3 regions of the Janthinobacterium breve genome follow, and region 1 is predicted to be linked to each of the others. Evidence: predicted binding sites of a transcription regulator. Region 1 holds the regulator's gene; each other region holds the start of a gene.
The links. Region 1 encodes sigma-54, which starts transcription at its own class of promoters, with help from an activator protein. Its sites were predicted from a motif close to TGGCANGNAANCTGCTTT; they were not measured.
Positions count from the first base shown of each region.

Region 2: the regulator sigma-54 is predicted to act here: its motif matches at 5,438-5,455, upstream of ACQ4W0_RS24535 (urease accessory protein UreD).
Region 3: the regulator sigma-54 is predicted to act here: its motif matches at 4,826-4,843, upstream of ACQ4W0_RS08345 (EDSAP-1 family PEP-CTERM protein).

Region 1 covers NZ_JBNYXY010000004.1:301,621-309,368, reverse strand. The annotation lists gene rapZ (RNase adapter RapZ) at 1-654, shown strand, start outside; partial or broken gene ACQ4W0_RS09415 (enoyl-CoA hydratase/isomerase family protein) at 776-1,861, opposite strand; gene hpf (ribosome hibernation-promoting factor, HPF/YfiA family) at 2,015-2,374, opposite strand; gene ACQ4W0_RS09405 (RNA polymerase factor sigma-54) at 2,444-3,922, opposite strand; gene lptB (LPS export ABC transporter ATP-binding protein) at 3,927-4,682, opposite strand; gene lptA (lipopolysaccharide transport periplasmic protein LptA) at 4,682-5,263, opposite strand; gene lptC (LPS export ABC transporter periplasmic protein LptC) at 5,289-5,900, opposite strand; gene ACQ4W0_RS09385 (KdsC family phosphatase) at 5,946-6,479, opposite strand; gene ACQ4W0_RS09380 (KpsF/GutQ family sugar-phosphate isomerase) at 6,479-7,513, opposite strand; gene ACQ4W0_RS09375 (cation:proton antiporter domain-containing protein) at 7,598-7,748, shown strand, end outside.
Region 2 covers NZ_JBNYXY010000012.1:233,996-241,743, forward strand. The annotation lists gene ACQ4W0_RS24500 (HupE/UreJ family protein) at 1-211, opposite strand, end outside; gene ureG (urease accessory protein UreG) at 208-846, opposite strand; gene ACQ4W0_RS24510 (urease accessory protein UreF) at 869-1,549, opposite strand; gene ureE (urease accessory protein UreE) at 1,549-2,073, opposite strand; gene ureC (urease subunit alpha) at 2,087-3,787, opposite strand; gene ACQ4W0_RS24525 (urease subunit beta) at 3,789-4,118, opposite strand; gene ACQ4W0_RS24530 (urease subunit gamma) at 4,213-4,515, opposite strand; gene ACQ4W0_RS24535 (urease accessory protein UreD) at 4,541-5,407, opposite strand; gene ACQ4W0_RS24540 (EAL domain-containing response regulator) at 5,538-7,742, opposite strand.
Region 3 covers NZ_JBNYXY010000004.1:72,554-80,301, reverse strand. The annotation lists gene ACQ4W0_RS08385 (cytochrome b) at 1-1,123, shown strand, start outside; gene ACQ4W0_RS08380 (cytochrome c1) at 1,160-1,924, shown strand; gene ACQ4W0_RS08375 (glutathione S-transferase N-terminal domain-containing protein) at 2,045-2,656, shown strand; gene ACQ4W0_RS08370 (ClpXP protease specificity-enhancing factor) at 2,798-3,310, shown strand; tRNA gene ACQ4W0_RS08365 (tRNA-Thr) at 3,337-3,412, shown strand; gene ACQ4W0_RS08360 (dodecin) at 3,641-3,847, shown strand; gene ACQ4W0_RS08355 (hypothetical protein) at 3,862-4,173, opposite strand; gene ACQ4W0_RS08350 (hypothetical protein) at 4,344-4,718, shown strand; gene ACQ4W0_RS08345 (EDSAP-1 family PEP-CTERM protein) at 4,931-5,920, shown strand; gene ACQ4W0_RS08340 (LytR C-terminal domain-containing protein) at 5,962-7,005, opposite strand; gene ACQ4W0_RS08335 (type II secretion system F family protein) at 7,017-7,748, opposite strand, start outside.

The DNA.
Region 1 (7,748 bases):
GTGGCGCTGCTGCGCGACCAGGGGCACGACGTCAAAGTCATGTTCTTGACGGCGACCACGCATTCGCTGGTGGCGCGTTTCTCCGAAACACGGCGCAGCCATCCCCTGTCGCACGAATTGCGTCCGAATCAGAATCCAGCCAGCCGCCGCACCCTGATCGAGTGCATCTCGGAAGAGCGCGAACGCCTGTCTGCCATCGAACAGCTGGGCCATGTGATCGACACCTCGGAATTGAGCGCCAACAAATTGCGCGCCTGGATCAAGGATATCGTCGCCTCCGAACGCGCCCCGCTGACCCTGTTCTTTGAATCGTTTGCCTTCAAGCTGGGTGTGCCGCTGGACGCCGATTTCGTCTTCGACGTGCGGGCGTTGCCGAACCCCTATTACGACCTGGCGCTGCGCCCGCTCGACGGACGCGACGCGCCCGTGATCGCCTTCCTCGACGCGCAGCCCAGCGCGCTGGAACTGCTGGCCGACATCCGCGCCTTCATCGAAAAATGGTTGCCGTCATTCAAGTCCGACAACCGCAGCTACCTGACGGTGGCACTGGGCTGCACGGGCGGCCAGCACCGCTCCGTGTACATGGCGGAACGGCTGGCGCAGTATTTCGGTCCGAATGAACGGGTCGTGCTGCGCCACCGCGAACGTAGCTAGAACGCCAATAAAACCTACTGCGCGTCGGTATAGATGGTCTGCGATGCTCACTGTGCATAAAGCACAGTTCCGCTTCTCAACCACCTCTCCCTTCCGCTCGCTACGGTTTTATTCGGCGTTGTTAATTCAGCTGGTAAAGCGGATGCGCTTGCGCCGGCCAGACGGGGGCAAAGAAACGCGCCACCATGGCCGCGTCGACCTCGTCCAGGCTGCCAGGATTCCAGCGCGGCGCATTGTCCTTGTCGACCACCAGCGCGCGCACGCCCTCGAGCACTTCGCCATGCTCGAAATTGTGGCGCACCACGCTGCGCTCCATGCGCAGGCAATCTGCCACGCCCAGATGGGCGCCCCGCTGCAGCAATTCCAGTGTCACCGACATCATCAGCGGCGAACGCAATCGCATGGCCGCCAGCGCCTTGCCGGCGAACGCACTGTCGTCCTGCGCCAGCGAAGCCATGATGGCGGCCACCGAAGGGGCGCTGAAGTGGCGGTCCAGCGCCACGCGCGCCGTGGCCAGGGCAGAAACGCCCGCCTCGGCCTGGAACGGTGCGGCCAGGGCCTTGATGGCCACCGGCAAGGCCTAGCCCGGCGTCGATTCAAACAGGGCCAGCAGCGCCCCCATCCGCGCCTCGGGCAGGTACACATCGGCCAGGTCCGTGTACAAGGCATCGGCCGCGTTGATCGTCAGACCTGTCAAGCCCAGGTACAGACCCAGCTGGCCCGCCAGGCGGGACAGGAAATAGCTGCCACCCACGTCCGGGAACAAGCCAATATTGACTTCCGGCATGGCCATGCGCGTGCGGCCCGTAACGATGCGCAGGCGGTTGCCGGGCCCGGCTTGCGCCACGCCCATGCCGCCGCCCATGACCACGCCATCCATCACGGCAATATACGGTTTTGGATAGAAATGAATTAAATGATTTAAGGCATATTCTTCCGTAAAGAAATCTTCCAGCTGGGCGCTGCCCTCTTGCGGCGTGGCCAGGCCCGCATCATAAAAGAAACGGATGTCGCCGCCGGCGCACAGGGCTTTTTCACTGCTGGAGCGAATGAAGACGGCGTCCACCTGCGGATCGTTGCGCCAGCCCAGCAAGGACGCGCTCAGGACCCGCACCATGTCCAGCGACAGGGAATTCAGGGCTTTCGGGCGGTCGAGCACGATATGCCCGGTGCGGTTGCGGATGGAAGTCTGGACGAAGTCGCTCATGGCAGGCAGGAAAGAAGTAAAAGTGCAAACATTCTAGCGCCTTCAGACGGAACATTGCATTCCCATGGTGCTACCCGACAAGGGCGACAGGCGCAAAAAAGGGCGCAATGTGCGCCCTTAGTTGATCACAACCGGTTCAAAGTCGCAGGCCGCTTAAGCGGCGGCGAATTCTTCGTCCGAGTTGTCTGGCAGATGCTTGATCGCCTCTTTACCGTGCCCTTGCACTTTGGTTTTGTACTTCATCACTTGCCTGTCCAGCTTGTCGATCAGGGTATCGATCGCGGCATACAGGTCTTGCGCCAGGCTTTCCACGTAGACGGTCTTGCCGCTCAGACGCAGGTTGACTTCGGCCTTTTGACGTTTTTCTTTCTCTTTGAGGTTATCCACGGTCAGAATCACGGCAATATCGATGACTTGATCGAAATGACGTTTCACGCGCTCCAGCTTCGTTTGTACGTATTCACGGATGGCTGGTGTGACTTCGAGATGATGTCCGCTGATGGTGAGATTCATACACACTCCTAAAGATGATCGGGTTCATGCGGTCCATCGTATCCGGCCCGCAGAGGAACCGAAAAAAACTTACAAACACTTACGCAGGCTCACTGGCGGAATTTTCAACGCTTCCCGGTATTTGGCAACAGTACGTCGCGCAATCACCATGCCTTGCTCCCCCAGCATGTCCGCAATCTTACTGTCGGATAAAGGATTCTTAGGGTCTTCTGCTCCTGTCAGTTGCACGATCAATGCCCGTATCGCCGTCGATGACGCTTCGCCCCCCGCTTCGGTGGCGACGTGGCTACCAAAGAAATATTTCAACTCGAACATGCCATGCGGGGTCAACATGTACTTTTGAGTTGTTACCCGCGAGATAGTACTCTCGTGTAAACCCAGTGTATCAGCTATTTCACGGAGCACAAGGGGGCGCATGGCGACGGCCCCATGCGAGAAAAAGTTCTTTTGTCTTTCTACTATCGCCTGCGCCACGCGCAGGATCGTGTCGAAACGCTGGCGCATATTCTTAATCAGCCACTTGGCTTCCTGCAACTGTGCGCCCATGGCGCCCTCGCCCTTGCCCTGCTTGAGCAAGTTGGCGTACATGGCGTTCACGCGCAAGCGCGGCATGACGTCATTGTTCAGGGTGACTTGCCAGCCATTGCGCGCGCGCTTGACGACGACGTCGGGCACCACGTAATCGGACACGTCCGAGGCGAAGACGGCACCCGGATGCGGATTGCACTGGCGAATCACGGTCTGCGCTTCGCGCAAGTCTTCCTCGTCGCAATCGAGGGCTTTTTTCAGCTTGTTGAAATCGCGCTGGGCAAACCAGGTCAGGTGCTTTTCCACGATAACGAGGGCCATGCGCCGCGTCACCATGGCGATATGCGGCAAACGCTTGATTTGCAGCGCCAGACATTCGGACGCATTGCGCGCGCCTACGCCGGGCGGATCGAAACTTTGCAGCAGAGACAAGGCCGTGCGCATCTCGTCAGCGTCGATTTCCAGCTCTTGCGGCAGGCGCGCCAGGATGTCGTCGAGCGTCTCTTCCAGGTAGCCATTGTCGTCGAGCGCGTCGATGATCAGCTCGACCAGCGCGCGGTCGCGCAATTCGAGCACCGTCACGCGCATCTGCTCCATCAAGTGTTCGCGCAGAGTGCAGTGATGGGCTTCGAGTTGCGGGCGGGAATCTTCGTCGTCGGGCGCCTTGCCACGGCTCGCCTCGCTCCAATCGCTGTCGCCGCCATCCGCTGCGGCCGGGCTGTCGCCCGCCTCGCCATCAAAGGTTTCCGCTTCGGCCGGCGCCGCGGGCGCCTCCTGGCCTGGCGGCTGCGGCGGTGCTTCGGCCGGCGCGGCCGTGGAACTCAAGGCGCCGTCGGACAGCAGGCGCAGCGAACGGTCAAGCGGATCGTCGAGGCGCTCGAGCAAGGGATTGTCCGTCAGCAATTGCTCTAGCTCCTGGTGCAATTCCAGGGTAGACAATTGCAACAGGCGTATCGATTGCTGCAACTGCGGCGTCAGTGCCAAGTGCTGCGAAGTGCGCAGCTGCAATGATTGTTTCATTGGCTCACATGCGGAAGTGTTCGCCCAGATAGACCCGGCGTACCGACTCGTTCGCGATGATGTCGTCGGGGCGTCCCGACGCCAGCACCGAGCCCTGGTTGATGATGTAGGCACGATCGCAGATACCCAGCGTCTCGCGCACATTATGATCGGTGATCAGGACGCCGATATTGCGCTCCTTCAAGAAACGCACGATACGCTGGATCTCGATCACGGCGATAGGGTCGACGCCGGCGAACGGCTCGTCGAGCAGCACGAAACGCGGGTCGGTGGCCAGCGCGCGGGCGATTTCCACGCGGCGCCGCTCGCCGCCCGACAGGGACAGCGCCTGGTTCTCGCGCAACTTTTCAATCTGCAAGTCGGCCAGCAATTTATCCAGGCGCTCCTCGATCTCGGCCTTCTTCAGGGGACGGCCTTCGACGGTCTGGATTTCCAGCACGGCGCGGATATTGTCTTCCACCGTCAGCTTGCGAAACACGGATGCTTCCTGCGGCAGATACGACAGGCCCATCTGCGCGCGGCGGTGGATGGGCAGGCGGGAAATATCCACGCCGCTGATATCAATGGTGCCGCCGTCCGACGGCACCAGGCCGACGATCATGTAGAACGAGGTGGTCTTGCCGGCGCCGTTCGGGCCCAGCAAACCCACCACTTCGCCGCACTCGACTTGCAGCGAGACATCATGTACGACTTGCCGCTTGCCATAGGTTTTTTGCAGCCCGCGAACGATCAGGGTGCTGCCGCAACGTGTATTGTCCATTATTTCTTTCCTGGCGCGGGCGTGGCCGGCGCTTTCTCCGCCGCCGGTGCCTTGGGCTTCGGCTGGATCACCATGCGCACGCTGCCGCCATCCGGGGTGCTGGTGCCGCTATTCGAATTTTCCATCGCAAATTCTTCCTTGCGGCTGTCATACGAGATGAAGGCGCCATTGGCCACGTCAGTCACTTTTGTGCCTTCCAGGCGCGTCAGCTTGGCCCTGGAAAACAGTTTCACCACTTCCGTCTTGTTGTCGTATTCCACGCGCTCCGCTTCGCCTTCCACCCACAGGTCGCCCGCGCCATCGCGCTTCTGGCGGAAGGTGGCCAGCTTGCCGGGATCGGCCCAGAAGGTAATGAACTGGTAGCCTTGCGGGTCTTCCGTGATCAGGGCCCGGCCCGCCTTCATGGTCAGGGTACCCTTGACCAGCACGACGTCGCCCGTCAGGGTACGCACCTGCTTGACGTCGTCGACATGGCCGCTACGTGCCGTGATGACGGCTTCCTTCTCGGAATCGGCCTTTTCGGCATGCGCCACGCCCATCATGGCCAGAGAAAATACGGTCAACAGCAAGATGTTCTTCATAGTATGGTTTCCTTGTTTCATTCTGTCATTTTGCCGCCGCGGCCGGGCGCGGTTTCGGCGGGAGGACCATGCGCAGCGCATTCTGCACTTCCACCACGCCGGTGGCGTTATTGGCCTTCATGCCTATGCCATTGATGCGCGAGGCGCCCGTCAGGATATCGACAGGCACGTCCGTTTCCATTCTTTCCTCATCCGGGAACACCGTCAGCGCTTCCGTCTTGACTGTCAGGTTCTGCGCCTTCGGACTGGCCACCCGGTCGATCACGACATTGCGGTGCAGTTGCAGCCGGGTATTGTCCTGGTCGATATGCGCCAGTTCCGCATTCATGTTCATCGGCGGCATGCCGGGCGTGAGCTTGCGCACGAAAGGCTGGTCGATATCGGATGAGTCGTCCAGCGGATAATGCGTGAGCTTGATGCCCGACACGATGTAGCTGGGCTTGCCCGTCAAGTCCATGCGCACCAGGCTGAAATTGGTGATGAAATAGTCTGGCTCATCCAGATGCTTGCTGGCCGTGATGTCCTGGGCATTCTTGTTCATCACTTCCAGCAGCCAAAAACTGCCCAGCGCAAAGACGACGGCCCCCAGCACCGTAAAAATCATGCGCCAGCGATGGGCGCCTCCTGGCTTACGCATAGGGTTTCACTCTTTCAAATGTCACTGGCGGCGAGGCAATGCGCCTCACTCCAGGAACGGCGCCATAACGCGCGCATAGTTATCCTGGGCGCGCAGCAGGAATTCACAGATCTCGCGCACCGCGCCGCGGCCGCCGCCTGCCTGCGTCACATGGTGCGCCAGTCCCTGCACTTCCGGACGCCCGCCCGGCACACTGACGGCAAACCCCACGCGGCGCAGGATGGGCGCATCGATGACATCGTCGCCGATATAGCCGCATTGCTCTTCCGTCAAGCCCGTCAGCGCCAGCAGTTCGCGAAACGGCGTCAGCTTGTCGTGACCTCCCTGGTGTACATGGGTAATGCCCAGGTCTTGCGCGCGGCGCGCCGTGATGGCCGAGCGGCGCGCACTGATGATGGCCGTCTGCACGCCCGATTCCTGCAGCAGCTTGATGCCCAGGCCATCATACACATTAAACGTTTTCATCATCTCGCCATCGGGGCCGAAATGCAGGCTGCCGTCGGTGAGCACCCCATCGACATCAAAGATCATCAGTTTGACCTTCGCCGCGCGCGCCAGGTTGTCCGCTACGCTGTCCATCAAATCACCTTCGCTTGGGTCAGATCATGGATATGCAGGGCGCCCACCAGCTTGCCGTCGGCATCGACGACCAACATCTGGTTGATGCGGAACTGCTCCATCACGGCCACGGCGTCGACGGCCAGGCGCTCGGGCGCAATGCTGCGCGGCTGCGCATGCATGACGTCGCGGATCGCCACTTGCGTGAAATCCTGCACGCGCTCGAACATGCGGCGCAAGTCGCCATCGGTAAACACGCCCACGGGGCGGTCATCCGCATCGACGACGGCCGTCATGCCCATGCCCTTCTTCGTCATTTCTTCCAGCGCCTGCAGCAAGGAAGCGTCCACGGCTACCTTGGGTACCCGTTCGCCGCTGCGCATGACGTCATGCACGTGCGTGAGCAGGCGGCGGCCCAGGGCGCCGCCCGGGTGCGAGCGGGCGAAATCTTCTTCCTTGAAGCCGCGCAAGTCGAGCAAGGCCACGGCGATCGCGTCGCCCAGGGCCAGGGTTACGGTGGTGCTGGCCGTCGGCGCCAGGTTCAGCGGACAGGCTTCTTTCTCAACAGAAATATCCAGGTGCACGTCGGCCAGTTGGGCCAGGCTGGAGTTCGGTTTGCCCGTCATGGAAATGAGCACGCCGCCCATACGCTTGACGACGGGCATGATGGCCATCAGTTCCGACGATTCGCCGGAGTACGATATGGCAATAAAAGCATCGTCCGAGGTGACCATGCCCAGGTCGCCATGGGCCGCTTCGGCCGGATGCACAAACAGGGCCGGCGTGCCGGTGGAAGCGAGGGTGGCGGCAATCTTGCGCGCGATATGGCCGGACTTGCCCATGCCGGAGACGACGACACGTCCCTTGCATTGCAGCAACATCGCCACGGCGCGGCCCACGCTGTCGTCCGTGGCCAGGCGCGCGCGCAGCGCAACGATGGCGTCGGACTCGATCTGCAAGGTGGTGCGGGCCAGCGCGACGGCGCGCTCGGTCGTCGCTTGCATGTCAATTCGATCAAAAGCTTTCAGCATTGTTTTTTCATGGGTTACACTCATGCCCAAAGTATAAACGAATTAGGAAAGCAAAAAACTTGCCAGTCACAACAAACAACGATTTCCATTGACCGTACCGGGCAACCCATGTTTTCCTCGCTTGAACTGACCCTGATGTTACTCGGCAGCGCCGTGCTGGGCGTGGTCGCTTTCAGAATGTTGCACTTGCCGCCCATGCTGGGCTACCTGGCCGTCGGCATCGTCATCGGCCCCCACGCGCTGGGCCTGGCGGCGGAAA
Region 2 (7,748 bases), on a different contig from region 1:
AAGTGGCGGGCTGGGCCAGGCCGCGGCGCTGCTGGCCACCCCAGATGCCCACGCCCAGCATGGCCAGCAAATGGTCGATGCCCGTGAACGGATGGGCGAAACCGGCCAGGAAACCGGCGCTCTCGCCATGACCGGGGTGGGCCATGGCCGGTAAAGCCAGCAGGCACAGCGCCGCCACGGCGGCTGTTTTCTTCATCAGTCTTGTGCTCATTGCGGCTCCTTGCCTGGTTGGTCGAGCAAACCTTGCTCGCGGATAAAATCGATGACGACCTGCACGCCGTCGCCGCTGCGCAGGTTGGTAAACACGAAGGGGCGCTCGCCGCGCATGCATTTGGCATCCTGCGCCATCACGTCCAAGTTGGCGCCCACATACGGTGCCAGGTCCGTCTTGTTAATAATCAGCAAATCGGAGCGAGTGATGCCGGGCCCGCCCTTGCGCGGGATTTTTTCGCCGCCGGCCACGTCGATCACGTAAATCGTCAGGTCCGACAGTTCCGGGCTGAAGGTGGCGGCCAAATTGTCTCCGCCCGATTCGACCAGGATCAAGTCCAGCTTGGGAAAATCTGCCTGCATGCGCGCGATGGCTTCCAGGTTGATGGACGCGTCTTCGCGGATGGCCGTGTGCGGGCAGCCGCCCGTCTCCACGCCCATCAGGCGCTCGGCCGGCAAGGCGTCCGCGCGCAGCAGGATTTCCATGTCTTCCTTGGTGTAAATGTCATTCGTGATGACGGCCATGTCATAGCGCTCGCGCATGCCCTTGCACAGCATTTCGCACAGGGCCGTCTTGCCCGAGCCGACGGGCCCGCCGATGCCCACGCGCAGCGGATTGGAGGTGATCGATGTCATTTTTGCTCTCTCATAAAATGATTCAGGAACGGTACAGGCGGCTGTACTGCACTTCGTGCCGCATCGACAGCAGCGACAGGCCGGGCGCCCAGTTGCCCATCTCGTCGTCTTGTAAGGTTTGCGCCGTGAGGGCCGCCGCTTCCAGGTCCGGCCGCAGCGACAGCAATAGCCGCTGTCCCGCCACCTGCCCCAGCGGCACGGATTTCACGCAGACGAGCACCTGGTTTTCCGCCCAGGCGAACAGCATGGCCAGCAGCGCCTCTTCACGCGGAATCGCCAGTGCAGCCACGGCGCAGGCATAGGCCGTGGGCAGGGCCACTTCCGACTGGCCCTGCAGCATGTCGATCAAGACGCCGTCGGCCACGCCCAGTTCGGCCAGCAGCTTGGTCAAGGAATAGCCCATCTGGATGGTTTCGGCGCGAAATTCCGCCGTGTCGCGCGAGGCGATAAAACGTTCGCTCCAGCGCTGCACGGCGCACAAGTCCTGCGCTTCGAACGCCTGCATCAAACGCCAGCACAGCGGGCCTTCCCAGCGCGCCACCACCTGCGCCAGATGCTGCGCGATCCAGTCGCGCGCCGTGGACGCGTCGTTCACCAGGCCGGATTCCAGCGCCGCTTCCAGTCCCTGCGAATAGCTGTAGGCGCCGATCGGCAAGGCCGGGCTGGCGAACTGCAGCAAATGCAGCAGGGCCGACGCCTGCATCATGCTGTGCCAGGTGCATCACCGGGGCGGTGGATTTTCTGCCGCAGCGGCACGGGGGCCAGCAAATGCTGGCCGTGGCCGTCATGGTGGCCATGGCCGCCACCATACGCGCCCGCCTCCGGCTCGAACGGCGCGCTTTCCTCCGTCACAGTCGCCTGCAAGCCTTCCAGCATCTCCTTCAACACCACGTCCTTGCGGATGCGCAGAAAGCCGTCGCCCACCTGCGCCTGCGTGTGGCGATTCCCCAGATGAAAAGCGCAGCGCAGCAGGGTATGCGCATCAAGGCAGCGCACCAGGTAAGTCGGTTCGCGCGCGGCGACGATCTGTACCACCTGCCCTTCCGGCCCTGTCATGCGCTCGCCGTCGCGCAGCACCGTGCCGCGCACGGTGAACACGGCCACCTCGTCGCCATTCGACAGCACGGCGCGCAGCCGGCATTTTTCGCGCTGGTCGTAGGGCAACACAAGTTGGGCAACAGCGGCGCGATTGTCGTCAGCCGCCAGTTTGGTATGCAAAGTAAGCATGCTTGTCTCCTGCTTAAAATAGAAAATAGCGCTGCGCCATCGGCAGCACGGACGCCGCCTCGCACACCAGCAACTGGCCGTCGGCGCGCACGGCATAGGTTTCCGGATCCACTTCCATATGCGGCGTTGCACTGTTGTGTATCATGTCGCGCTTGCGCAAGCCGCGCATGTTCTTCACGGCGATGAGGGATTTATTCAGTTTCAACTGGTGGCCAATATCGAGGTCGTAGGCCGCCTGCGAGACAAAGGTGAACGACTTTTTCAGGCCGCCGCCGAAGGCGCCGAACATCATGCGGTAATGCACGGGCTGCGGCGTGGGTATCGACGCGTTCGGGTCGCCCATCTGCGCGGCCGCGATCATGCCCCCCTTTAAAATCATCGACGGCTTGACGCCGAAGAAGGCCGGCTTCCACAGTACGATGTCGGCGATCTTGCCCGCCTCGATGGAACCGACCACGTGCGAAATCCCATGCGTGATGGCCGGGTTGATCGTGTACTTGGCGATATAGCGCTTGGCGCGGAAATTGTCGCTGCGCGCCGTGTCGGGCGCCAGCGGCCCCCGCTGCACCTTCATCTTGTGCGCCGTCTGCCAGGTGCGCATGATCACTTCGCCGACACGCCCCATGGCTTGCGAATCGGACGACATCATCGAGATGGCGCCGATATCGTGCAAAATATCTTCGGCGGCGATGGTTTCGCGGCGGATGCGCGACTCGGCAAACGCCACGTCTTCGGCAATGGCGGGGTCCAGGTGGTGGCAAACCATCAGCATGTCCAGGTGCTCGTCAAGCGTGTTGACGGTAAACGGGCGCGTCGGATTGGTTGACGACGGCAGCACATTGGACTGTCCCACGGCGGCGATGATGTCGGGGGCATGGCCGCCGCCCGCCCCTTCCGTATGGAACGTGTGGATGGTGCGGTCCTTGAAGGCGGCCAGGGTGTGCTCCAGAAACCCGCCCTCGTTGAGGGTATCGCTGTGCAGCGCCACCTGGATATCCATGCGGTCGGCAACAGAAAGGCAATTGTCGATGGCGGCCGGCGTGCTGCCCCAGTCTTCATGCAATTTGAGGCCGATGGCGCCCGCGCGCACTTGCTCTTCGAGCGGCAGCGGCAAACTCACATTGCCCTTGCCCATGAAGCCCAGGTTCATCGGGAAGGCGTCGGCGGCCGCCAGCATGGCGTGCAAATGCCATGGTCCCGGCGTGCAGGTGGTGGCGGCCGTGCCCGTAGCCGGTCCCGTGCCGCCGCCCAGCATGGTGGTCACGCCGCTCATCAGCGCTTCCTCGATCTGCTGCGGGCAGATGAAATGGATATGCGTGTCGACGCCGCCTGCCGTGACGATCATGCCCTCGCCGGCGATGACTTCCGTGGCGCCGCCGATGGGCAAGGTCACGCCAGGCTGGATGTCCGGGTTGCCCGCCTTGCCGATGCCGAAGATCAGGCCATCTTTCAGGCCGATATCGGCTTTCACGATGCCCCAGTGGTCGAGGATGACGGCATTCGTGATGACGGTATCCATCACCTCGGCCGCGCAGCGCTGCGACTGGCCCATGCCGTCGCGGATCACCTTGCCACCGCCGAACTTCACTTCTTCGCCGTAGATCGCATAGTCATGCTCGATCTCGATGAACAGTTCCGTGTCGGCCAGGCGGATGCGGTCGCCCTTGGTGGGGCCGAACATTTCGGCATACGCGCGGCGGGGAATGCTGGCCATCTCAATCCTTTCCCGGTGGCGTGTCTTGCAGTGCACCCATCACTTCGCCATTGAAGCCGTAGACCTTGCGCTCACCGGCCAGCGCCACCAGCTCTACCGTGCGCTGCTGGCCCGGTTCGAAGCGCACGGCCGTGCCGGCCGTGATGTTCAAACGCATGCCGTAGGCGCGCCAGCGCTCGAAAGCCAGCGCCGGATTGACCTCGAAAAAGTGGAAGTGCGAGCCGACCTGGATCGGCCGGTCGCCCCGGTTGGCCACCACCACGGTGGCCGTGGCGCGGCCCGCATTCAAGCTGATTTCGCCTTCTTCCAATTTGTATTCGCCTGGGGTCATGAGGGGCTCCTTCAAAGATCACGTTACGCTTGCCGGCGGGTCGCCGGCGCAAAAAACAGCCATGGCGCGGGTGGCGCCCTGGCCGCTCAAAAAACTACGGTATCGGGTGGTGCACGGTCACCAGCTTGCTGCCATCGGGGAAGGTCGCCTCCACCTGGATATCGGGGATCATCTCGGCGATGCCATCCATGACGTCGGCGCGCGCGAGTATTTTCGTACCGTCCGACATCAGCTGCGCCACCGATTTTCCATCGCGCGCGCCTTCCATGATGGCGGCGCTGATCAGGGCCACCGCTTCCGGATAATTCAATTTCAAGCCGCGCGCCAGGCGCCGTTCGGCCAGCAGCGCGGCCGTAAAAATGAGCAGCTTGTCTTTTTCGCGGGGAGTCAGGTCCATGGTTTTCCTTGCGCTTCTTTCCTGATTAAGTGTTCCAGATGCGGGGCACGACGGCGTCGCGTCCCAGCATGGCGGGGCGCAGCAGCTGCCATGCGGCCAGCATGATTCGGCGCGCCGCCTCGCTGTCGCCGCACAGCAGGCGCACCACCACCAGCGATTTCATCTGCGTGGCGCCAAATACGGCGCCGACAGGCACGGCGATCTCGCGCAAGGCGGCCAGCACGGCGGGGGAAACGGGCGTGCCGACGGCGATCAGGGTGGCGCATACCGTGTGGCCAGCCAGACCCAGGGGACTGGCCATCAGCGCACCGCCGCCGGCCAGCACGCCCTGCTCCCACCACAGCAGTTTGCCGCTGCGGCGGATCTGTACCTGCTGGCTGATGCTGCCCTCATTGAACGTTTCACCCGAGGCGCTGCGGCCCAGGCAGACGATGTCGCAGCCGATATAGCTGGCGTCCAGCGCCAGTTCCACCTCGTGACGCAGGCGCACGCAAGCCTGATTGAAAAAGATGCTTTCCTGCGGCAGCCACTCGATGGAAGCGCCGCTACCCGCGCGCAGCACGATGTGCTGGCCCGAGACGTGGCCATTCGCGCGGTACCACTTGGCGGCGCCTGGCGAGGTAAGCAAGGCGTGCGCGCCATCGCCCACCGCGGCGTCGACGGCCAGCTGGTCGCCGCCCACCACGCCGCCGGGCGGATGGATGATGATGGCGTGGCAGACGGCATCGCCTTCCGGATACAGGGGCTTTTGCACGCGCAAGGGGCCGCTATGCGTGCGCTCGACGAGGCGGCTGACGCCATCGTGCAGCGCAAAACCCAGGCGCAAATGCGCCTGCCAGGCGCTGTGCGCGCTGGCGTCATTCGATGTGGCTGGACGGGTGCTGTCTGGCATGCGGGGCAATCGCGTAAATAAGCGACTACCTAAGCAGGATATGTGCCAGCGTCAGGGGAAGGAAAGGTGAGTATTGCGCACCACGCTGCAGCGAACGCACCGGCATGGTGCATCGGCCGCACCGTGGCGCTTAGGCCACGGCCAGGGTGCGCCGTTCGCGCAGCAAGGCTGTGAATGGTGCGGCGGCCAGGGGTCGGCTGAAATAATAACCCTGCATTTCGTCGCAGCCGTGCTCCGTCAGGAAGGCCACCTGCTCGCGCGTTTCCACGCCTTCGGCGATGACGCGCATGTCGAGGTTGTGTGCCAGCGAGATGACGGAACGGGCGATGGCCGCGTCGCTGCTGCTGGTGGTGACGTCGTCGACGAAGGATTTGTCGATTTTCAGCACGTCGATGGGAAAGCGCTTCAGGTAGCCCAGGCTGGAATAACCGGTGCCGAAGTCGTCGAGCGAAATGCCCACGCCGATATCCTTCAGGCGCGTCAGGGCCGCCACCGCCTTGTCCGGGTCGCCCATCACCGTGCTTTCCGTGATCTCGATGCCCAGGCAGGCGGGCGCGATGCCGTATTTGCGCAATACCGCCTCGACGAACGGCACCGTGCGGTCCTGCGCGAACTGCTTGCCGGACAGGTTGACGGCCACCTTGATGCTGCCCAGGCCCGCGTCGTGCCACGCGCGGATCTGCGCGCAGACGCTTTCGAGCACCCATTCGCCGATGGCCGTGATCAAGCCGTATTCCTCGGCCAGGGCGATGAACAGGCCGGGCGGCACCTTGCCCAGCACCGGGTTATCCCAGCGCAGCAGGGCTTCCGCGCCCAGCATGGCACCTGTGTGCAAACACATTTGCGGCTGGTAATGCACTGTGAATTCATCGCGGCCGATGGCGCCGCGCAGCTGCTGCTGCATGGCCAGGCGCGCGCGGATATCGCTGCCCATGCGCTCCGTGAAGAAGGCGTAATGGTCGCGCCCCATTTCCTTGGCGCGCACCAGGGCCGTGTCGGCGTGACGCAGCACGTCGTCGAGGCTATCGCCGTCGGCCGGGCACATGGCGATGCCGATGCTGGTGGTCAGCGCCAGGCGCTCGCCATCGACACTGAGTTCTTCGCGCAAGCCGGCCAGGATGGTCTGCGCCAGCGCAAGCGTGCGCCCCAGCAGGGCATCGTCCTGCAGCAGGATCTGGAATTCGTCGCCGCCCTGGCGCACCACGGTGTCGCCCTCGCGCACGCAGCCGGACAGGAAACGCGCCACCACTTGCAGCGCCTTGTCGCCCACGGCCTGGCCGTGCGAATCGTTGATATTCTTGAAGCGGTCCAGGTCCAGGCACATCAGCACCACCTGCTGGCTGTCGCGCAGGGCGTTTGCGCGCGCCTGTTCGAAGCGCTCGCGCAGCAGCACGCGGTTCGGCAAGCCGGTCAGCGCATCGTGATAGGAGAGGAAGTCGATCAGATGCTGTTCGGCCTTGCGCTCGCTGATATCGAGGAAGACGCCCACGTAGTTGACGACGCCGCCGTCCGGGCCATGCACGGTCGACACGCTGAGCAAACAGGGATAGGTGTCGCCGCTCTTGCGCCGCGTCTGCACTTCGCCCGACCAGCAGCCGCTGCTGCGCAAGCCCTGGCGCATGGCCAGCAGCACCGCTTCGCCCGTGTGCTCGGCATGCAGGCGCATGATGTCCGTGCCCACCACTTCCTGCGCCGCATAGCCGGTGATGCGTGTGAAAGCGGGATTGGCGGTGACGATGACGCCGGCCGGATCCGTGATCAGGATGGCGTCCTGCGTGGCTTCGAAGACCTGGCCCGACAGGCGCAGCAACTCTTCATTGGCGCGGCGGATCTGTACTTCGCGCGCCAGGGTGCTGGCCACCTGCTCCAGTTCGGCCGTGCGTTCGGCCACGCGCCGTTCCAGGTTGGCGCGCTCCTGCGCCAACTGCACTTGCGCCCGCGCCAGGCGCACGTGCGCATCGGTGCGGGCCAGGATTTCCTCGGCCTGGAAGGGTTTGGCGATGAAATCGACGGCGCCGAGCGCAAAGCCGCGCACCTTGTCGTCCGTATCGTACTGGGCCGACAGGAAGATCACCGGCACCTGGCGCAGGGACGGTATCTCCTTCAGGCGGCGGCAGACTTCAAAGCCGTCGAGGCCCGGCATGCGCACGTCGAGCAGGATCAGCTCCGGCGGGCGCGCCTGGGCCGTCCACAGGGCCAGTTCACCGTTCGGCGCCTGGCGCACCGCATAGCCAGCGCCACCCAGCAAATCGCTCAACAACTTCAGCGAAGCCGGCGTATCTTCAACGATCAGTACTTCGCCCTTCGAATTTACTTCCGAAAAATCGCGGTGCATGTAGCA
Region 3 (7,748 bases), 230 kb from region 1:
GGTGCGCTACATGCACTCGACGGGCGCCTCGGCCTTCTTCATCATCGTCTACCTGCACATGACGCGCGCCCTGCTGTACGGCTCGTACCGCAAGCCACGTGAACTGATCTGGCTGTTCGGTTTCGCCATCTTCCTGTGCCTGATGGCCGAAGCGTTCTTCGGCTACCTGCTGCCATGGGGCCAGATGTCGTACTGGGGCGCCCAAGTGATCGTCAACCTGTTTGGCGCCATCCCGTTCATCGGCCCTGACCTGTCGCTGTGGATCCGCGGCGACTACGTTGTCTCCGACGCGACCCTGAACCGCTTCTTCGCCTTCCACGTGATCGCCATCCCGCTGGTACTGCTGGGCTTGGTTGCAGCGCACTTGATCGCCCTGCATGAAGTGGGCTCAAGCAATCCGGACGGCATCGAAGTGAAGGAAAACCTGGGCGCCGACGGCCACCCGCTCGATTCGATTCCATCGCATCCCTACTACACCGTGCACGACCTGTTCGGCGTGTCGATCTTCCTCGTCATTTTCAGCGCCGTCGTGTTCTTCGCGCCGGAAATGGGCGGCTACTTCCTGGAATACAACAATTTCCTGCCCGGCGATTCGCTGAAAACCCCGCTGCACATCGCGCCAACCTGGTACTTCACGCCGTTCTACTCGGTGCTGCGTGCCACCACGGCCGACTTCATGTACGTGCTGATGGGTGTCGTGGCGGCCTACGTGGTGTTCATTTGGCTCAAGTCGCGCCTGTCGACGACGATCAAATCGGCCATCGCCGGCATCGCCATCGTCGCCATCATCGGCATGCTGCCGCAAGTGCTGGACGCGAAATTCTGGGGCGTGGTGTTCTTTGGCGGTTCCGTCGTGATCCTGGCCTTCCTGCCATGGCTCGACCATTCGCCCGTGAAATCGATCCGCTACCGTCCGAGCTGGCACAAATATGTGTACGCCATCTTCGGCCTGTCGTTCCTGATCCTGGGCTACCTCGGTACTCAGGCGCCAACGGATACGAAAACCCTCGTGTCGCAAGTGTGCACACTGATTTACTTCAGCTTTTTCCTGCTGATGCCATGGTGGAGTGCAATGGGCAAGTTCAAGACCGTGCCGTCGCGTGTGACGTTTCACCCGCACTAAGCCGCTCTCACGCCACGCTCAAAGGACATACATCATATGAAGATTGCAAAAAAACTGCTCGCCATCCTGGCCTTCGTGCCAGCCATGGCTCTCGCCAGCGAAGGCGGCTTTCCGCTGGACAAGGCACCTGACCGCCAGACCAACATGGCAGCGCTGCAACATGGCGCCAAATTGTTCGTCAATTATTGCCTGAATTGCCATGCCGCCGTGTCGATGCGCTACAACCGCCTGCGCGATCTGGGCTTGACGGAAATCCAGATCAAGGAGAATCTGTTGTTCTCAGGCGATAAAGTAGGCGACCTGATGATCACGGCCCTGGCACCGCAGGACGCCAAGGCCTTCTTTGGCGTCGTACCGCCGGATTTGTCGGTAATTTCGCGCGCGAAATCATCTTCCGCTGGCACAGGCGGCGACTACCTGTATACTTACCTGCGTACGTTCTATAAAGACGACACTCGGCCGACCGGCTGGAACAACATGGTCTTGCCGAATGTTGCCATGCCGCATGTATTATGGGAATTGCAAGGTGTTCAGACTGCCAAGTTCGTGGAAGAGACAGATCCCCATGAGCCAAGCAAGAAGATCCACAAATTTGCCGGCTTCGAGCAGGTCAAGCCCGGCACGTTGAACAAGATCGAGTATGACAATGCGGTAGCCGACCTGGTCGGCTACATGGAGTGGATGGCCGAACCGGCACAGCAAACACGCAAACGCCTGGGCGTGTGGGTGCTGCTGTTCCTGTCGGTATTTGCTCTGCTGGCATGGCGCCTTAACGCGTCGTTCTGGAAGGAAGTCAAATAAGTGAGGCGCCGGCCATAGGCCGGTTTATGCCTGTTTCTGCGTTGTCCGCATGAGTGGACAAGCGACCTGGGGTGAGCCGTTCGCGGCTTCACCCCCTTTGTTTCTAAGGAACTATAAAAAATGATGGTTCTCTATTCGGGTACAACCTGCCCATTTTCGCAACGCTGCCGCCTGGTTCTGTTTGAAAAAGGCATGGACTTCGAAGTGCGCGACGTCGACCTGTTCAACAAACCGGAAGATATTTCGACCATGAACCCGTACGGCCAGGTACCTATCCTGGTCGAGCGCGAACTGATCCTGTATGAATCGAACATCATCAACGAGTACATCGATGAGCGCTTCCCGCATCCGCAACTGATGCCGGCCGATCCGCTGATGCGTGCCCGCGCGCGCCTGATGCTGTTCAATTTCGAAAAAGAACTGTTCGTGCACGTGCACGTGCTGGAAAGCGAACGCGCCAAGAGCAACGACAAAGCCCACGACAAGGCACGCGCGGAAATCCGCGACCGCCTGACGACTCTGGCGCCGCTGTTCCTGAAAAACAAGTACATGCTGGGCGACGAATTCTCGATGCTCGACGTGGCTGTCGCGCCGCTGCTGTGGCGCCTGGACCACTACGGCATCGAACTGTCGAAGACGGCTGCACCGCTGATGAAGTACGCCGAACGCATCTTCTCGCGTCCTGCATACATCGAAGCGCTGACGCCATCCGAGAAAGTGATGCGCCGCTAAAAGATAGGCCCGACAAGCCACGCTTGCCGGGACATCCAGGGCCATGTGTAAAAGTTGTTTTTGCGCTGTCCCAGTCTTTTGAACTACCGGTGCGCCCGCCTCAAGCTTGAAGGGGGGCGCTCCCGCCTCACAGTGCCTATCATGTCTGAAATTTCAACCAAACCTTATATGCTGCGCGCCATCTACGAATGGTGCACCGACAGCGGCTACACGCCTTATCTCGCGGTCAAAGTCGATTCGCGCACCACGGTACCGATGGAATACGTGAAAAAGGGCGAAATCGTGCTCAATATCAGCTTCGGCGCCACCAGCGGCCTGAAGATGGACAACGACGCCGTCCGCTTCCACGCCCGCTTTGGCGGCGTCTCGCGCGAAATCTACGTGCCTGTCGACAACGTGATGGCCATCTACGCCAACGAAAACGGCCAGGGCATGGCCTTCGAACCCGTGCTGGGCAACGATGACCCCGACGCGCAACCGACGGACAGCCCGGCCTCGGCCGACCTGCCACCGCCAGCGCTCGCCCCGGTCTCCAGCGCCCCGGCCCTGTCGTCCGTGCCGACCAGTTCCCCCGAACAACGCGACAACGCCACGCCCGGCGACGACGAGCCACCAAAAAAAGGCGGCCGTCCGACCCTGACACGCATTAAATAGCGTATAATTCGCAACGCGCAGTTTTTGCCGACTTAGCTCATTTGGTAGAGCAGTTGATTTGTAATCATCAGGTGGCCAGTTCGAAACCGGCAGTCGGCACCAGAATTCAGTAGAAAATCAAAGGGTTACCCGTTTCGGCTGGTAGCCCTTTTTTCTTTTCCCCTGCCTGCGGGACACTCCCAGGCCCATTAACACGCGTCACCGTCCAGATAAGCTTGCGCACGCATTGCTGCACCGCGCAATGACGTCCAGCACATTTAGGCGCAAGATGAGCACGTGCTTGCGCAAAGCAGGCTCCCGATGTCTGGCTTGCCTACCTGGGGAAATATCATGTCCGCACACATTTACAAACTGATCGAACTGGTCGGCACATCGACCGAGAGCAGCGATCAGGCGATACGCGATGCCGTTGCCAAGGCGGCGCTCACGGTCAAGCACATGGACTGGTATGAAGTGACCGAGTCGCGGGGACACATCGTCGATGGCAAGGTGGCGCACTTCCAGGTCACGCTGAAGGTCGGCTTCCGGCTGGAATAAGGCAAGGCGGCAACTCACCTCCGCCCGACAACTCCCCGGCTCTCCAGCCACTCCCGGCCGCCGGCCTCCAGCGCGGCCTCAATCACCTTTTCCGGCAAGCTGTACACGGTCGCCCAGCTGGCGCGGCCATCCTGCGTGTTGGCGGGAAAGCTGTGCGTCTCGATGGGCCAGTGGTATTTGCGTTTGAGCGCTTTGACGATGGCGGCCAGGGAGACGCGGCCTTGCAGGGGTTCGGCGCCGGACTGGTCGCGGTTCGACAGCAGCACGGCCAGGACCTGGCCGCGGCCCGTGCGTGCGCCGGGGAAGGTGGGGGTTTTGTTTGCCATGGCCTATTTTACCGGGCAATTATCGGACGAGATACGATGTGCCGATGTGCCGCACCTTTGATCTGGCGCAAGCGCCACACCAGCTTTACGGCCACGATGGGTATTTCGCCAGGCGTGCCGGCGCCCCTCTGGCAGCCTGGGCCACTCATCACGGGGCACAGGAGCCTATCATGCACAGCCTGAACATCCACGCCATGCAATGGCAACCCGTTGCCGATATTTCCGCCATCGACCCGCTGCTGCCTGCGGATCTGGCCTGCTTTCGCGAACTGCGCGACGTACTGCAGCGCTATGGCGCGCTCGACCGCTTCGGCATTTCCCTGATCCACCGCCATTTCGACATCGCCGACGATGAGGAGCTGATGGAATACACGGATGTGGAAGAACGCACCTTGACGGTAAAACCTGTCAAGAAAAGCGGCATCGACTGGCAGCACACGACCATTACCAACTGGAAATTGACAGAAGGCGAGGAAGTGGCGCGCATCGGTTGCGGTTGCGCAAGCAATTCGGGTGGCCACCTGGGTTATCACCGCGGTACCTGAGGCGGGCCGACGCCGCCCGCCAAGCGGCGTCGGCCTTTCTTACACTTCGCCCTATCCAGCTCAGCCCGCTTTGCGCAAGTACCTGATTCAATTTACTTTTTTGTGTGTGGCACACAAGCTGCTTATCTGTGTCTACGAGATGAATCCAGGCAAGTCATTCTGGATTCTTTGTCCCCCGGATTTTCCGAGACTGACCACGATAAGAGGCTGCGATGAACGTCGATCACACACGAAGCAAGACCCTGGGTTGGCTGGGCGCACTGGCGGCGGCAAGCCTGCTGGCCAGCGGCCAGGCGCAGGCCGGCGCCTACGGCCTGGCCGTCAATGAATTGAACAATTTCCGCATCACCACCAGCGCTGGCGCGCTGTCGCTGGCCGGCGCCAACCGCAATGCCAGCGACAGCGCCTTCTTCGAGGGTGGCGTAGCCGTCAATCCGCGCGCCGTCAATACCGGACCGGCCGCCAACGCCGACGTGCTGCAAGTGTGTTCGGGCGGCGGCTGCAGCGGCTTGCCGCAAAACCGCTACGCACCCAGTCCCAGTACCACGCTGGAATTCGCGCGCGGCGATGCGCACGCCTTCGGCAACATGCTCAATGGCGGCGCCAGCGTGCAAGCCGTGGCGGAAGCACAGCGCAACACCGTCGGCGCCGCCACGGCCACGGCTGGCGACACGCTCACCGGTTCCGTCAACCTGACCCTGTCGAGCGCCGGCTTCATCACCTTCAGCTTCATGGGACGGCGCGACCTGCGCACCAGCGTGACGACCTTGGGCGACAAGTCGAGCGTGTCGATCATGGATATCTTCAATATCTCCTGCAACAGCGCCAGCCCCGTCGGCTGCCTGTCGAACGCGAATGCCGATGGCGTAATCTTCCAGTTCGCCCCCGACGGCAACCCGAACAATGGCAGCGACATCAACGGCAACCATGGCGCCGGCAGCCTCGACCCCTTCAGCCTGAACTTGACGGCCGGCACGAATGACCCCGCTACCGGGCGCGCCTTCACGAATGGCTTTGCGCTGTTTTCCCTGACCTCGAATTTCGCCATGCCCACCGGCAGCTATACCTTGAACTTTTCCAAATCCACGCGCACCGACATCGTCGTCATCGATCCCTTGGCCGTGCCGGAGCCGGGAAGCCTGTTCCTGCTGAGCCTGGGACTGACCGCCCTGGCCTTCACGCGCCGGCGCCTGCCGACATAGCAAGCGACATGCTCCAGACACGCGGCGCCAGCAGAGGCGTTCTAACCGAGCCGGGCCAACGCCTGGCGCGCCAGCTGCAATTGCTGCAAATAATAGCGGTGCAACACGGCCGGCTCACTCAGGTCGCGCCCCAGTACCAGGCGCAGCTCGCTGGCAGGGCAGTCGGCGGCCTGGGTCTGCACCTGCGTCCCCAGCTGGCGGGCCAGCTGGCGCGCCGCCTGCTCTTGCGCGGGCCGGTATTCGACGCGCGTGCGCGCTACCTGGAAGCGGGTTTCATTGGCCAGGCGCACCACTTGCACGGGAGCGCCGGCCAGGCTGCGCGCCAGCGCGGCCGCCATGCCCGGCACGCCGTTACCATTCACAATTTCCAGGCGCGGATGCGGCGCACCAGCCCCCGCCACGGACCGCAGCGGCGCGGCGACGGGCACGCGCCGCAGCTGGGCCATGCCATCGCTCTGCGTGATCTCCACGCGCGCCATGGCGGGCGCATCCTGCACCGGAACAGGCGCGGGCACCAGCTGCGGCGGCGCCGCGCCGCGCAACAAGGCCATGTCGCGCCGCAAGTCGTGTTCCTGCAAGCTGGCCGCCTGGCGCCGCATGAGGGCGGCGCGCTCGTGCTGTCCCAGGCGCTCCAGCACCTGCGCCAGATGCTGCCAGGCCAGCGCATTGAGCGGATCGAGCAAACACGCCTGTTCCAGCGCGGGCAAGGCTTGCGCATCGCGCCCGCTCAGATAATAGGCATGGCCGAGATTACTGAACAGATAGGCTGGCTGCGGCCGCGCCATGCCCGTTTCCTGCGTCAGCGCCTGCCACTGGGCGATGGCCGCGTCATGCTCGCCCCGCTGCGCGTGCAGCACGGCCAGGCCGTTGCGCGCGTTCACGTGGCGCGGCGCATGGCGCAGGGCCAGCTCATAGGCCGCCTGCGCGGCGGGCAGGTCGCCCCGCTCGAAAGCCTGGCGCCCCGCCACATAGGCGGCATCGGCGTCAGGCCACGCCGGCACCGGTGCACGGGCCAATTGCGTGGTACAGGCGGCCAGGCCCAGGCAGGCACAGGCGGCGGCCAGGCGGGAGAGCGTCAAGCGCATGGTGACTCCTTTCAGCGGCTGGCCATGGCCGGCACGAGCACGCGATAGACTTCGATCACGGCCGGCCCCATGAGCACCAGCATCAGGGTGGGAAAAACGCAAAAGATCAGCGGGAACAGTAGTTTCAGGGCGATCTTCGCCGCCGCCTCCTCGGCCAGCAGACTGCGCTTGCTGCGCAGGTTTTCCGAATGCACGCGCAGCGAATCGCCCATGCTGGTGCCGAAGCGTTCCGATTGGATCAGCATGGCGACGAGGGTATCGACATCTTCCACGCCGCTGCGCAGGGCCAGGTTGCGCAGCGCCTTTTCCTTGGAAAAGCCGGCGCGCATTTCCATCAGCACCAGTTGCAATTCCTGCGCCAGCACCACGCTTTTGATGTGGATTTCGCCCGACACCTTCACCAGCGCGCGCTCCAGGCTCAGGCCCGCCTCCACGCACACGGTCAGCAGGTCGAGCGCATCGGGGATGTTTTCGAAGATGTCGCGCCGGCGCCGCTTGGCCGTGCTGGCCAGCACCAGGTTCGGCAGGTAATAGCCGATGGTGGCGCTGACGCACAGCAGCAACAGCAGCACGCTGCGCAACTGTGCCGCCATGGCGCTGGCCGCATACAGCCCCAGCACGGTGGGAAACAGCAGGGCCAGCACGGTTTTCGCCGCAAAGTACAGGGCTGGCGCGCTCGCCTGCCGCCAGCCCGCGTTCATGAAGCGCGTGCGCAGCGGCGAACGCTCCCAGCCCTCTTCCGG